2 linked regions of the Streptomyces ficellus genome follow. The protein of the gene in region 2 interacts with the protein of the main gene of each other region in a pairwise test. Links are inferred from orthologs where the notes say so. Each region holds a gene or a part of one and is shown on either strand. Other genes may lie near its edges.

Region 1 (6,842 bases), 2.1 Mb from region 2 along the record:
ACGCTGCCCCGAGCTGGCGCTGCGGCTCGAACAGGGCCCCCAGGAGCGGCCGTCCCGTCCCGCGTTGCCGAGCGCCGACCGCAAGGCCCTGGGCAGCGGCCGGGGTTGACGGACACAAGGAAGGCGGGCCATCCGATCGGATGGCCCGCCTTCCACGTTCTGTGGAGCTAAGGAGAATTGAACTCCTGACCTCCTGCATGCCATGCAGGCGCTCTACCAACTGAGCTATAGCCCCTTGCGGTGTGCCGCCCTCCTGGAGTTTCCTCCTGGCCGGGTCTCCCTTGCGGGTTTCCCTCGCGGCGACACAGAGAACATTACACGGTCCCCCCGGTGGTTCACCAAATCGTTTACGGTCGGTAGGGCTCTGGCCGGTAGCGTCGCCCTTCGTGACCGTGACCCTGACCTTCCGGGCGCGCCTTCGGGAGCTGCCCCTCGCCGCCGCCGTGACGGCCTGCCTCGTGTCCTTTGTGGCGTTCTGGGTGGCGCAGCGCGCCGCCAACGTCACCATGCTGGACCTCTCCGTCTACCGCGCGGAGGGCGAGACCGTCCTGGCCGGGGGCGATCTGTATGCGATGCGCGCCACATCGGCGAACCTGCCGACGACCTATCCGCCGTTCGCCGCGCTGCTGTTCACGCCGCTGACGCTGCTCGGTGTGCCCGAGATGCGCACCTTGGCCACCGCGGGGAACCTGCTCCTGCTGCTGGCGCTGGTGCACCTTTCGCTGCGGCTGGTGGGCCGGGACCGGCCGGGCGCGGCGCTGTGGGTGGCGGCGGTCCTGGTCTGGTGCGAGCCGGTGTGGACGACGCTGCGGTACGGGCAGATCAACCTGCTGATCGCGGTGGCGGTGCTGTGGGACCTGACCCGGAGGGAGAACAACCGGTGGGCCGGGGTGGGGATCGGCCTGGCCACGGCGGTGAAGCTGACCCCGGGACTGTTCGTGGTGCTGCTGCTGGTCGTCGGGGTGGCACGCGCGCGTGCGGGGGGCCGGCGGTGGGAGTGGAACCCGTGGCTGCGGCAGGCGGCGACGGCCACCGGGGTGTTCATCGGGGTGACGGTGGCGTCCGCCGTCGTCCTGCCGTACGACTCGCGCCGGTTCTGGACGGAGATGATCTTCGAGACGAGCCGGGTCGGGCGCAAGGAGGAGACGGCGAACCAGTCGCTGAACGGCGTGCTGGCCCGGCTGCTGCACACCACCGACCCGGGCGTGTGGTGGCTGGTCGCCGCCGTCGTGGTGGGTGTGGCGGGAATCACGGTCGCGGTCCTGGCGGCGCTGCGGGACGACCGGCCGGTGGCGGTGGTCGCGTGCGCGACGACGGCGCTGCTGGTCAGCCCCATCTCCTGGTCGCACCACTGGGTGTGGTGCGTGCCGATGCTGATACTCCTGGCCACCCGGGTGCGGCCGGCCTGGACCGCCGGTACGGCGCTGGTGTTCGCGTCGTTCGCCCTGTGGTGGGTGCCGCACGCTCCGGCGCCGGTCCGGCTCGAACTCCACCAGAACGGCTGGCAGATGTTGCTGTCCGGGCTCTACACGCTGACCGGCCTGGGGCTCCTGGCGGCGTTCGGGATCCGTCAGTGGCGAGCGGCTCAGGCGGTGGCGAAGGAGTAGAACCGCTTGAGGGTGCAGTGCTCGTCGAGCAGGCGCCCGTAGATGGGCTCCCCCTCGAGTTCCCGGTAGGTCTCGATGGGGTCGCCCTTTATGATCAGCGCCCGCGCGCACTCCTCGCACCAGTACTGGTACTCGGGGTTGACCGGGTCCATGTCCCGGACGATCGGCGTACCACTGCCGCACCAGTCGCATTTCCGCCTGTGCGCACCCATCAATCAGCTCCAGCTGTGGCCACAGGACGTGCACACATAGGACACTCCGCCATTGTCACCGAGTACTTGGGCGACGTGGGCCGAACCGCACGCGGGGCAGCTGAGTCCTGAGCGCGACCGCGCCGCGGTGAGCGGGTCGGAAGCTTCCTCGAATCCGCCGGCCGCCATCGCGCACTCCCTCCCGCCCGGGTCGTCGTCCCCCTCCGGCCGTCCGATTCTGCCATGGCCCGGCCCGGGGGTCAGCGGGGTCGGTGCACACCACCCGTGGACGGCGATGGGGAACCAGAGGGCGGGGAAAACACGAATCCCGCCCCCTATGGGGACGGGATTCGGTGACTGTGGAGCTAAGGAGAATTGAACTCCTGACCTCCTGCATGCCATGCAGGCGCTCTACCAACTGAGCTATAGCCCCTCGTGTTCTTCGCGCTCCGCGCTGCGAACAAGAAGAACTTTAGCCTGTGACCAGCCGGAAAGTGAAATCCGGGTCAGTCGTCGTCGCCGAGGACCGGTTCCGGGAGCGTTCCGGCGTTGTGTTCCAGCAGCCGCCAGCCGCGCGCACCCTCGCCCAGCATCGACCAGCAGCAGTTCGAGAGGCCGCCCAGCCCCTCCCAGTGGTGCGACTCCAGCCCGAGGAGCCGGCCGATGGTGGTGCGGATCGTGCCGCCGTGGCTGACCACGACGAGCGTGCCGTCGTCCGGCAGCTTCCCCGCGTGGGCGAGCACGACGGGGGCGGCCCGGTCGGCGACCTCCGTCTCCAGCTCGCCACCGCCGCGCCGCACCGGCTCGCCGCGCTTCCACGCGGCGTACTGCTCGCCGTAGCGCGCCAGGATCTCCTCGTGGGTCAGGCCCTGCCACTCGCCCGCGTACGTCTCGCGCAGCGCGGGGTCGTGGTCGACCCGGTGGCCGGTGAGCGCGGCCAGCTCGGCGGCCGTGGCCGACGCGCGCTTCAGGTCCGAGGCGATGATCGCGTCCGGCTTGAGCGCCGCGAGGAGCCGCGCGGCCCGGCGTGCCTGGGTGACGCCGGTGTCGGTCAGCTCGATGTCCGTGGAGCCCTGGAAGCGGCGCTCCAGGTTCCACGACGTCTGGCCGTGCCGCCACAGGACGATCCGGCGGCCCCTGCCGCCCTTGCTGCCGTTCAGCTCTGATCACCGTCCGTGCCGTCGGCACCGGTGAGCCGGGCGTGCTCCTCCGCCTTGCCGCGGGTCTTCAGGGCGTCCTCGGGCAGGGGCAGCTCGGGGCAGTCCTTCCACAGCCGCTCGAGGGCGTAGAAGACGCGCTCCTCGCTGTGCTGGACGTGGACGACGATGTCGACGTAGTCCAGCAGGATCCAGCGGGCGTCCCGGTCGCCCTCGCGGCGGACCGGCTTGGCGCCGAGGTCCTTGTTCAGCCGCTCCTCGATCTCGTCGACGATCGACTTGACCTGGCGGTCGTTGGGCGCGGAGGCGAGCAGGAAGGCGTCGGTGATCGACAGCACGTCGCTGACGTCGTAGGCGATGATGTCGTGCGCGAGCCGGTCGGCAGCCGCCTGGGCGGCGGCGGTCACGAGCTCGATGGAGCGGTCAGTGGCGGTCACATGCAGGCTTTCGTCGGCGGTCCAGAACACCCCCAGGGTCTCACGTACCGCCGACAGCCCGGCAAACCTTTAACGGACCCCGCGCCCGCTCCCTGCCCGTCGCCTAGGGAACCTCGTAGTCCTGGCCCAGGACGACGGTGACGTCGGCGTTGGCCGCGGCCGTGCCCTTCTCCACCGCGCCGGCCGGCAGGCCCAGCGTCTTGGCGACCTCCTCGGCCTTCGCCTTCTGCGCCGCGTCACCGTAGATGACCTGCGACGACGACTCCGTTTCGGCCTTTCCGCCGTCCAGGACCGAGTAGCCGCCGTTGATCAGCACGACCCGGGCGGCCTCGGTGGCGTCCTGGTCGCCGGAGGCGTTCCTGACCCCGACCCGGACGGCCGCGCCCTGCTCGGGTGCGGTGACCGAGCCGCCCAGGATGTCCTTCACCACACTGCCGGTGGCCTGCTCGCTGAGGGTCCCGTCCTCACGCACGGGCAGCAGGGCCGTCTTGTGGTCGCCGACCTTGGCGTGCTCGGCGAGCCTCGCCAGAGAGGCGCCCAGGTCCTTCTCGGGCAGCGACGGGTCGAGGATCTGCGCCAGGGTCTGCACGGTGACCGTCGCCGACTCCGGGTCGTCCGACATCTTGCGCAGCACGCCGTGGACGACCTGGCCGAACCGCTCCAGCTGGGCGGCCTCCGCCTCGCCGGAACCCCGGTGGGTCGCGTATGCGACGGCCATGCGCCCGTTCAGGGTCTGGTTCTCGCCCTTGGGTACCAGGGGCGCGTCGCCCTTCTTCGCGCCGGGCACCTCGGTGTCCGTGCTGACCTCGATGCCGCCGACCAGCTCGACCAGGTTCTCCAGGTACGGGGTGTCCAGCCGCCACGTTCCGGTGATCCTGGTGCCGAGCAGCGCGCCGATCGCCTCACGGGTGCCGGTGGAGCCGTCCTCGTCGACGGACTTCGCGAGCGTGGTGGTGGTGCCGTCGTCGTTGGCGACGGACAGGGCGTTCGGCAGCAGGACGGTGGTGCCCTGCTTGGTGGTGGCGTTGTCGACCAGCAGCGCCGTGGAGGTCTCCTTGTTCCCGGTGTTGTGCAGGTGCAGGACGATGACGTCCCGCTTCTGCGGGCCGCTCGCGGCGCCGCCCTGCTTGGTCTCCTCGCCGGACAGGCCCGGGATCAGGCCGGCCGACCACAGGTAGCCGACTCCGCCGAGGAGGGCGACGGCCAGGACGACGACGAGCGCGACGACCTTGTTGCGGCCGCGCCGCTTGGCCTCCTCGCGGCGCTCGGAGCGGCTCTCGGTGAACTTGAGCCAGTCGATGACGTCTTCGGAGTCCTCGTCCGGGTCCTCGACGAAGGCGAACTGCTCGGTGCGGTACTCGCGGTCCGCGTCCGGCGCGGAGGGCGGCGACTGCGCGGGGCGGCGCTGCCCCGGCACGGCGGCGGACGGCGCCGGCTCCGGCTCGGGGGCCGGGGGCTGCGGGTCGCGCGCGTGCTGTGGCGCGGGGGCCTGCTGGTGCTGCTGCTGGGCGGTGTCGTAACCGGTCCCGTAGCCGGCGGCGTACCCCTCGTACCCGTACCCCTGCTGTGCGTAGGACGGGTCGTACTGCTGCTGGCCGCCCTGGGCGTACTGGTCGTAGCCGTAGGACTGCTGGGGCTGCTGGGGCTGGGCGTACGTGTCGTACTGCGCCTGCGCCTGCTGCTGCTCGTGCTGGGTCTGAGCCTGCTGGTACACCGGCTGCCCGTACGCGTCGTAGCCGATGATCTGCGGCTGCGGCGGGTAGTACGGGTCGTACGGGTTCTGCTGGTCGTTCACCGGTGCCCCTCTCCGTGGCTCATTCGCCCCGGTACAACTGGCGCTTGTCGATATAGCGCACCACGCCGTCCGGCACCAGATACCAGACCGGATCGCCGGCGGCGACCCGTGCCCGGCAGTCCGACGACGAGATGGCCAGCGCGGGCACCTCGACCAGGGAGACCCCGCCCTCGGGCAGACCGTCGTCCGACAGGTCGTGGCCCGGGCGGGTCACCCCGATGAAGTGGGCCAGCGAGAAGAGTTCCTCGGCGTTGCGCCAACCGGGCATGATCTGGGACAGCGCGTCCGCTCCGGTGATGAAGAACAGGTCCGTGTCCTCGTTGAGGTCACGGAGGTCCCGCAGGGTGTCGATGGTGTACGTCGGCCCGCCGCGATCGATGTCGATGCGGCTGACCGAGAACTGCGGGTTCGACGCCGTGGCGATGACCGTCATCAGGTAGCGGTCCTCCGCCGGGGAGACGTTCCGGTGGCTCTTCTGCCACGGCTGCCCGGTCGGTACGAACACCACCTCGTCCAGGTGGAACAGGGCGGCCACCTCGCTGGCGGCCACCAGGTGTCCGTGGTGGACCGGGTCGAACGTCCCGCCCATCACACCGAGTCGGCGTTTGCCGGAGCTGGTAGGCACTTGCTGGTCTCCCATGCGTGCAGAGCCTACTGGCACGGCGCCGCGGGCGGTCCCGGCGGTCGCGGGCCGCGGCCCGGCCGGCTCAGCGGTCGCGGTTGAAACGCGTGGTGATCCACAGCAGCAGGAGCAGCACGACGAGGGCGCCGCCGCCGGTGATGTAGGGGCTGAGGCTCGCGTGGCGGTCGGCGTGCTCGCCGCCCTGGGCGAGCGTGACCAGACTGGCGGCGGTGGTGGGGAGGCTCATCTTCGGCAGGACCTATCCATCGGAGACGGGGCGGAGACTTCGCGCACATCGTATGCGGGCCGTCCGGGCACGCTCACGCCGACTCAGTCGTTGTCGTCGGTGTTGCGGTGTCCGCGCGGCGGGAAGCGGCGGGAACCGGGCGAGCGGGGCCGCCCCGGCGAGCGGGACGACCAGCACGGCCCGGAGCGTACTGCCGGGCCCCTGCCGTCCGGTGGCGGCGGCCGGCGGCGTAACGGCGTCCGGCACGGCGGTGCGCTCCCCGGGGCTCCTCGGTTGTCCACAGGCTCGGTGGCACCGTGGCTCCAGCGCCTACGCTGGGGGCCGTCAGGGGGACGAGACAGGTCTCGTACGAAGAGAGGGCAATTCATGACCGACAGCAGTCACGAGAACGTGCCGAGCAGGCAGCGCAGGCGGTTCCCGGGCATCTCGTCCCGGGCCTACGAGCATCCGGCGGACCGGTCCGCGCTCGTCGCCCTGCGCAAGCTCAGCGGCTTCGACACGGTCTTCAAGGCGCTGAGCGGACTGCTGCCGGAGCGCAGCCTGCGGCTGCTCTTCCTGTCCGACTCGGTCCGGGTGAGCGACGCGCAGTTCGCCCACCTCAACGGCATGCTGCGGGACGCCTGTTACATCCTGGACCTGGAGAAGGTCCCGGCGATGTACGTGACGCAGGACCCCAAGCCCAACGCCATGTGCATCGGTCTGGACGAGCCGATCATCGTCGTCACCACCGGGCTGGTGGAGCTGCTGGACGAGGAGGAGATGCGGGCGGTCGTCGGGCACGAGGTG
Region 2 (6,904 bases):
CGTAGACGACGGACGCCGCCATCGAACCCGACTGGTCGATGCAGAGCACCACGTCCTTCTTCACGGACTGGGCCGCCCGCCCGTACCCGATGAGGCGCTCGGGGACGACCGTGCGGTGTTCCGGGAGGTAGTTCTTGAGGTTCGCCCGGATGGTGCGGTCCCAGTCGATGTCCCGGTGGCGCGGCCGGGCGACGCGCGCGCTGCGGTCGAGCGCGCCGTTGAGCGTGGCCCGGGTGCGGGTCGCGAGCCGCTTCTCCAGGTCCTCGACGACCTTGCGCACGACCGCCCGGGCCGTCTCCTTGGTCGTCTCGGGCATCGCCTTGTTGAGCGACAGGAGGGTGCCGACGAGGTGGACGTCCGCCTCGACGGCCTCCAGCATCTCGGGCTCCAGCAGGAGCGCCGACAGGCCGAGCCGGTCGATCGCGTCCCGCTGCATCACCTGGACGACCGGGCTGGGGAAGTACGTACGGATGTCGCCGAGCCAGCGGGCCACGGACGGCGCCGACGCGCCGAGCCCCGCCGAACGGTCCCGTCCGCCGCGTCCCCTGCCGCTCCTCTCCCCGTAGAGCGCGGCCAGGGTGCCGTCCATGGCGGCGTCGTTCCCGGTGAGCGCGTGGCCCGTCCCGTCGGCCGCTCCCCCGCCCAGCACCAGGCGCCAGCGCCGCAGCCGCTCGTCCTCACTCACCGTCCGGCCCCCAAGAGTTCGTTGTCGTCGTCCCCGGCCGCGCCCAGCAGCAGCCGCAGCAGGGGCAGCACCGCGTCCGCCCGCCGCTCGTCCAGTCCGGCCGCGAAGCCGGGCGGGGCGGCGCCCGCGCGGGACGGCCCCTGGGGTGACGGGCCGCGCCGCACCAGCTCGCCCAGCGTGCGCCGGACGCCCGGTTCGTACGCCGAGAAGGTGCGCCGCAGCAGCGGCAGCACATCGGTGAACGCCTCCGCCGGGACTCCGGTGAGCCAGGCGTCGACCAGGCCGAGCAGCCGCTCGTCGTGCACGAGCAGCATCCCGCCGCCGGGGTGGGACGTGCCGCCGCCGACGAACCCCTCGATCCACGCGGCCGCCCCGGCGGGCGGGGTGCCGGGCGAGAGGGCGAGCCCCATCAGCCGGGCGGCCTCGTCCGGGGCGAGCCGGCCGTCGTCCAGCAGCAGCCGGGCGGCCCGCCCCCGGATCACGCCGGGAACGCTGTCCCGCGCCGCGAGCCTGTGCAGGACGGCGGCCCACCGGGCGGTGACGTCCTCGCCGGTGTCCCCGCTCCCGTCCGCCGTGCCCGGCAGGAGCCGGACCGCGGTGTGGACGGCGTCGAGGTGGCCGCGCATCTCGTCCGCGCCGTCCGCGTCGAGGCCCGTGCACGCGGGCGGCAGGCCGACGCAGATCCGCAGGGCCAGCCCGGTGGCGACCTTCGCGAGCGCGGCGGTGTCCGTGGACCGCACGTCGCCGTAGCGCAGGGAGCGGGCCAGGGCGGGGAGGGCCTGGGCGAGGTGGCCGACGTCCGCGTCGAGCGCGGCCCGGTCGGCGAGGGCCCGCATCACCACGGGCAGCGCGTCGGGGAGGCCGGCCAGCAGGCACCGTTCGGCGAGGGCCGTGATCTCGGCGAGCGCGGTCGCCGAGGCGGCGTCCGCCCGGGCCCTGGCGGTGGCGGCCGCGAGCACGGTGGTGCCCCATACGCCGGCTTCGGCGACCTTCACGTGCAGTTCGGGCTCCCAGCGCAGCCGCCAGCCCTCCCGGAACGTGCCGGTGCCGGCGCGCCCGCCGGACGGCTCGCCCCAGTCGACGCCCAGCAGCCGGAGCCGGTGCAGCAGGCGGCTGCGCGCGGCGTCGGTGTCCTTGCGCAGGTCCAGGTCCAGCTCGCGTTCCAGGGCCTCGGGCTTGAGGCGCAGGGTGCGCTGGAGACGGGTGAGGTCGCGCTGGAGCGGGACTGCGGGGGCGCTGTCGGGTACCTCTCCGAGGGCGTCGCCGATGATCAGCCGGTCGGTGATGAGGCCGAGCGGCACGTCGGAGCCCTCGCACATCACCGCCCGTACGGCGTCGACGGTCTCGGTCAGCCCGGCGAGGGGACGCCCGCGCATGGCGGCGAGCGTCCCGGCGAGCCGTACGGCCTCGATCACATGGGCCGACGAGACCGTCCGGTCCTCGTCGCGCAGGAGACCGGCGACCTTGGTCATCCAGCGCTCGACCGGCCGGTCGGGCGCGGAGAACAGGTGCCCGTACCAGCCGGGCGAGTCGATGCCGGCGCCGTAGCCGCTGTGCCGGGCGAGCCTGCGGTGGGTCCAGGGCACCCAGGTGACGTCGGTCCTGACCTTGGGCAGCCCCTTGAGGAGCGCCCGGTCGGCGGTGACGGTGGTCTTCTCGGCCAGTGCCGGTACGTGCCAGGCGCCGCAGACGACGGCCACGCCGTCCCCGTGCGCCTTGCGCGCGGCGCGGAGCTGGAGGCGCATGTGGGCCTCGCGGACGAGGTCGCGGTCGTGCCCGCCGTGTCCGTAGGTCTCGCGCAGCGCCGCCATCGCGTCGGCGAGGCCGGAGAAGACGGCGAGGGGGTCGGGTTCGCCGGCGCCCGGGCCGAGGTCGCCGGCGCCCGGTGGTCCGTTGGGCGCGGCGCCGGTGCCCCGGTGCTCGATGACGTCCTCCCACCAGCGCTCGGGGTCGTCGTACCCGGCGGTCTCGGCGAGCACGGCGATGGGGTCGACGCGCAGGCCGTACCCCTGCCCGTCCGTGTCCCCGCCGTCCGCCTCCTCGCCCTCGCCGTCCCGCCAGGTCGGGTCCTTCGCCATGGCGAGGGTGTGGGTGGCGGGCAGGTCGATGAAGCGGACCTCCGCCCCGTGGGCGAGCGCCCAGCGGATGGCGACCCACTCGGGCGAGAACTCGGCCATCGGCCAGAACGACGCGCGCCCGGGGTCGTCGACCGCGTGCGCGAGCAGCGCGACCGGCGGGCTCATCCGCTCGTCGGCGGCGAGCGGCAGGAGGGCGTCCCCCTCGGGCGGGCCCTCGATCAGTACGGCGGTGGGCCCGGCCGCGTCGAGCGCGGCCCGCACGGCCCGGGCCGATCCGGGGCCGTGGTGGCGGACACCGAGGAGCAGGGGCCCGGTGGTGCCCGTCCGCATGGTGCTCGCGGTCATGCCGACACCTCTCGGCAGGCGCGGTAGAAGTCCTTCCAGCCGTCCCGTTCGCGGACGACCGTCTCCAGGTACTCCTGCCAGACGACGCGGTCGGCGGCCGGGTCGCGGACGACGGCGCCGAGGATGCCGGCGGCCACGTCGGCGGGGCGCAGCACGCCGTCGCCGAAGTGCGCCGCGAGGGCGAGACCGCCGGTGACGACGGAGATCGCCTCGGCCGTGGACAGCGTCCCCGAGGGGGACTTGACCTTGGTACGGCCGTCGGTCGTCACGCCGTCGCGCAGTTCGCGGAAGACGGTGACGACCCGGCGGATCTCGTCGATGCCCTCGGGAGCCGCGGGCAGGTCGAGGGACCGCCCCATCTGGTCGACGCGGCGGGAGACGATGTCGACCTCGGCGTCCGCCGTGGCGGGCAGCGGGAGGACGACCGTGTTGAAGCGGCGGCGCAGCGCGCTGGACAGCTCGTTGACCCCGCGGTCGCGGTCGTTGGCGGTGGCGATGAGGTTGAAGCCGCGGACCGCCTGCACCTCCTGGCCGAGTTCGGGGATCGGCAGGGTCTTCTCGGACAGGATCGTGATCAGGGTGTCCTGTACGTCGGCGGGGATGCGGGTGAGCTCCTCGACGCGGGCGGTCGCGCCCTCGGCCATGGCGCGCATCACCGGACTGGGCACGAGGGCGTCCCGGCTGGGTCCGTGGGCGAGCAGCCGCGCGTAGTTCCATCCGTACCGGATGGCTTCCTCGGGGGTGCCGGCCGTGCCCTGCACCAGGAGGGTCGAGTCGCCGCTGACGGCTGCGGCGAGGTGTTCGGAGACCCAGGTCTTCGCGGTGCCGGGGACGCCGAGCAGCAGCAGGGCGCGGTCGGTGGCGAGGGTGGTGACGGCGACTTCGACGATCCGGCGCGGCCCCACGTACTTCGGTGTGATCACGGTGCCGTCGGGCAGGGTGCCGCCGAGGAGGTAGGTGGCGACGGCCCACGGTGAGAGCCGCCAGCGGGCCGGGCGGGGCCGGTCGTCGGCGGCCGCCAGTGCCGTCAGCTCGTGCGCGAACGCGTCCTCGGCGTGCGGGCGCAGGGCCTCGTCACGGGATGCCGCTCCGGCGGCTTCCTCGACGGGCTCGGTGGCTTCGGCGGCTTCGGTGATTGCGGGCACGGTGATGGATCCCCCTCCAGATCATGTGCGACCGGGTGTGGGATCCACCGTGCACCATGCCACTGACAATCGGCCGGTGTGCGGCTCCGGTTGGGGGAGCGTCAGCCGGCGACGGGCGACACGGCGATGCAGCCGGTGGCGGCGGCCATGCCCTTGGCGGTCTGCTCCTGGATGACCTTGCCCTTGTAGGTGATCTTGCAGCTCATCTCGACGCCCGCGGGGTCGACGGCGACCGGGAGCACGCCGGGCGGCAGCAGGCCGCGGAGCTTCACGGTCTTCTTCCACGGCAGGGCGGGCTTCTTGACCGACTCGATCTTCGGCGTCGTCGCGTCCCCGCCGTCGGTGTGGTAGTCGATCGAGTCGATTCCCTTGCCGGTGATCTCGTACGTCACCTCGTACTGCTCGTTCACTTCCTTCTCGACCTGCTTGGCGGCCTCGTCCGCGACGGCGGAGCAGGCGCCGAGCCCGAGCACGAGTCCGCCGGCGACGAGCGCCGACGCGATGGTGCGGCTGGTGCGGCTGGTGCGGTTCATGTGGCTGACCCCCCGGGTGAGTTGACTGCGTCAAGGGCAGAAAACAGTAAAGGGAAGGCAAAGTCAACTGACGTGCGTCCCGGCGAATCCGCTGGTCAGGATCGATTGTCAGTGGGGGGACCTACGGTCGTTCACATGAATCAGCAGGGGGTGCGCTGGACGGCGGAACAGGTGCTGGCCCTGGCTCCTGACGACGCCTCACGCAGAGCGGGAAGCAAGCTCGGCACGGCAGGGCCGTGGTCGGGCGGCGGGAGCGACGGCTCGGGCGCGGTGTGGGGGCTGTGCAGGGGCAGCGGCGGCAAGCCGTACCAGACGGTCGTCGACACCACGGGTCCGGCGTACAGGTGCAGTTGCCCGAGCCGGAAGTTCCCGTGCAAGCACGCGCTGGGGCTGCTGCTCCTGTGGGCCGCGGACGGGGAGCCCCTGCGCGGCTCCGACGTGCCGGACTGGGCCGGGCAGTGGCTGGCCGGGCGCCGCACACGAGCGGCGGCCGGACAGGGGGACCGGGCGGGGGGCGGCCCGCCCGCGAAGCCCGCCGACCCGGAGGCGGCACGGCGCCGGGCCCAGCAGCGGGCGGCGCGGATCACCGCGGGGGCCGAGGAGCTGGAGCAGCGGCTGGCCGACCTGCTGCGCGGCGGGCTCGCCGCCGCCGACCGCTCGGGGTACGGGCTCTGGGAGGAGACCGCCGCCCGGATGGTCGACGCGCAGGCACCCGGCCTCGCCGGCCGGGTCAGGGAGCTCGGGGCGATACCGGGCTCCGGGCCGGACTGGCCCGTGCGGCTGCTGGAGGAGTGCGCGCTGACCCATCTCCTCGACCGCGCCTGGCTGGACGTCGAGCGGCTGCCGGAGCCGCTGGCCGCCACCGTCCGCACCCGGGTCGGTCTGACCGCGCCCGCCGACGGGCCCGTCGTGCGCGACCAGTGGTCGGTCCTCGCCCAGTACGACACCGGCGACGGCAGGCTGACCACGCGGCGCGTCTGGCTCCACGGGCGGGGCAGCGGGCGCACGGCCCTGCTGCTCTCCTTCGGCGCGGCCGGCCGGGCGCCCGCCCTCGCCCTGCCCGTGGGCCTGGCCCTCGACGCCGAGGTCAGGTACCACACGGGCGCGGGGCAGCTGAGGGCCGAGCTGGGCGAGCGGTTCTCCCCGCCCGTGCCCGACACCGGTCCGCCTCCGGGCGGGTCCGTGGCGGACGCCCCGGCCGCGTACGGGGCGGCGCTGCGGGAAGACCCGTGGCTCGACTCCTGGCCGGTGACGCTGACCGGCGTCATACCCGTGCCGTCCCAGGACGGCCCCTGGCTGCTGGCCGACGCGGGCGGGGGCTCCGCGCTGCCGGTCACCCCGGCCGCGCTCGGCCGGCCCGGCCTGTGGCGGCTGGCCGCGCTGTCCGGCGGGCGGCCGGTCACGGTGTTCGGCGAGTGCGGGCACCGCGGCTTCACCCCGCTGACCGCCTGGTCCGCGGACACGCCCGAGACGGTCCCGCTGACCTGACGCACGGAGGACACGATGACCACCACGACCTGGGAAGACCTCGTCACCTCGGCGCTGCTCGGCACCGACCGCCGCGCGCCCGCGCCCGAGGTGCTCGCGCGGGCGCCCGGCAAGGACGCGCCGGCCGCCCTGCTGGATGCCGCCGCCGTGCACACCGTGCGGCGCCGCGCGGGCCTGCTGCCCGCGCCGCCCGCCTCGCCCCTGCCCGAGCCGGCGCCGGACGACGAACGGCCACCGCTGCCGGAGGCGGCCCGGCTCCGGCTCGGCCAGCTGCTCGCGGGCCGTTCCGGCGCGCCCGCCGCCGGTGGCCGCCGCGGCACGGCGCCCGACCTCACCGAGCTGCTGCCCCAGTGGCTCGCCGCCGCGAACGCACACGGCCACCGGGCGCCCGCGTCCCTGCTGCCCGCCCTGCTGGACGCGGGCCGGGCCCGCACCGACCTGCGGCCGGCCGCGCTCACGTTCGCCGGGCCGCGCGGGCTGTGGCTGGCCCGGCTCAACCCGGACTGGCGGTTCGCCCTGCGCGGCGCCCCGGGCGGGACGTCGTTGCCCGACCCCACGGACCGGGACGGCGTACGGCGCCTGTGGGAGGAGGGCCTGTTCGCCGAGCGGGTCGCCCTTCTCGGAGCGGTA

Evidence for each region. Proteins that work in one complex are often made in the same cells at the same time.
Region 1: the proteins of EIZ62_RS12390 (region 2) and rsfS interact in binary tests that used the Escherichia coli proteins (3 or more experiments, as listed by UniProt). The link is inferred for Streptomyces ficellus from one-to-one orthologs.

The regions. Positions count from the first base shown.
Region 1 is NZ_CP034279.1:4,967,280-4,974,121, reverse strand. Bases 1,674-4,510 are described here. They hold rsfS (ribosome silencing factor), read right to left. Parts: upstream 3,393-4,510; coding sequence 2,955-3,392; downstream 1,674-2,954. Other genes in these bases: EIZ62_RS22180 (LCP family protein), read right to left, coding at 3,496-4,510; EIZ62_RS22190 (histidine phosphatase family protein), read right to left, coding at 2,305-2,958; EIZ62_RS22200 (hypothetical protein), read right to left, coding at 1,674-1,819. Also shown: EIZ62_RS22215 (NADH-quinone oxidoreductase subunit NuoF family protein), read left to right, coding at 1-109; EIZ62_RS22205 (glycosyltransferase 87 family protein), read left to right, coding at 387-1,607; more of EIZ62_RS22200, read right to left, coding at 1,586-1,673; more of EIZ62_RS22180, read right to left, coding at 4,511-5,187; nadD (nicotinate-nucleotide adenylyltransferase), read right to left, coding at 5,207-5,827; EIZ62_RS32015 (hypothetical protein), read right to left, coding at 5,895-6,056; EIZ62_RS22170 (M48 family metallopeptidase), read left to right, coding at 6,423-6,842. UniProt on the Escherichia coli protein: Functions as a ribosomal silencing factor. Interacts with ribosomal protein uL14 (rplN), blocking formation of intersubunit bridge B8.
Region 2 is NZ_CP034279.1:2,867,890-2,874,793, forward strand. The notes cover bases 2,183-5,081. They hold EIZ62_RS12390 (ATP-binding protein), read right to left. Parts: upstream 4,260-5,081; coding sequence 3,105-4,259; downstream 2,183-3,104. Other genes in these bases: EIZ62_RS12385 (DUF5682 family protein), read right to left, coding at 2,183-3,108; EIZ62_RS12395 (MmpS family transport accessory protein), read right to left, coding at 4,355-4,786; EIZ62_RS12400 (SWIM zinc finger family protein), read left to right, coding at 4,922-5,081. In the rest of the region: EIZ62_RS12380 (VWA domain-containing protein), read right to left, coding at 1-685; more of EIZ62_RS12385, read right to left, coding at 682-2,182; more of EIZ62_RS12400, read left to right, coding at 5,082-6,274; EIZ62_RS12405 (DUF5691 domain-containing protein), read left to right, coding at 6,290-6,904.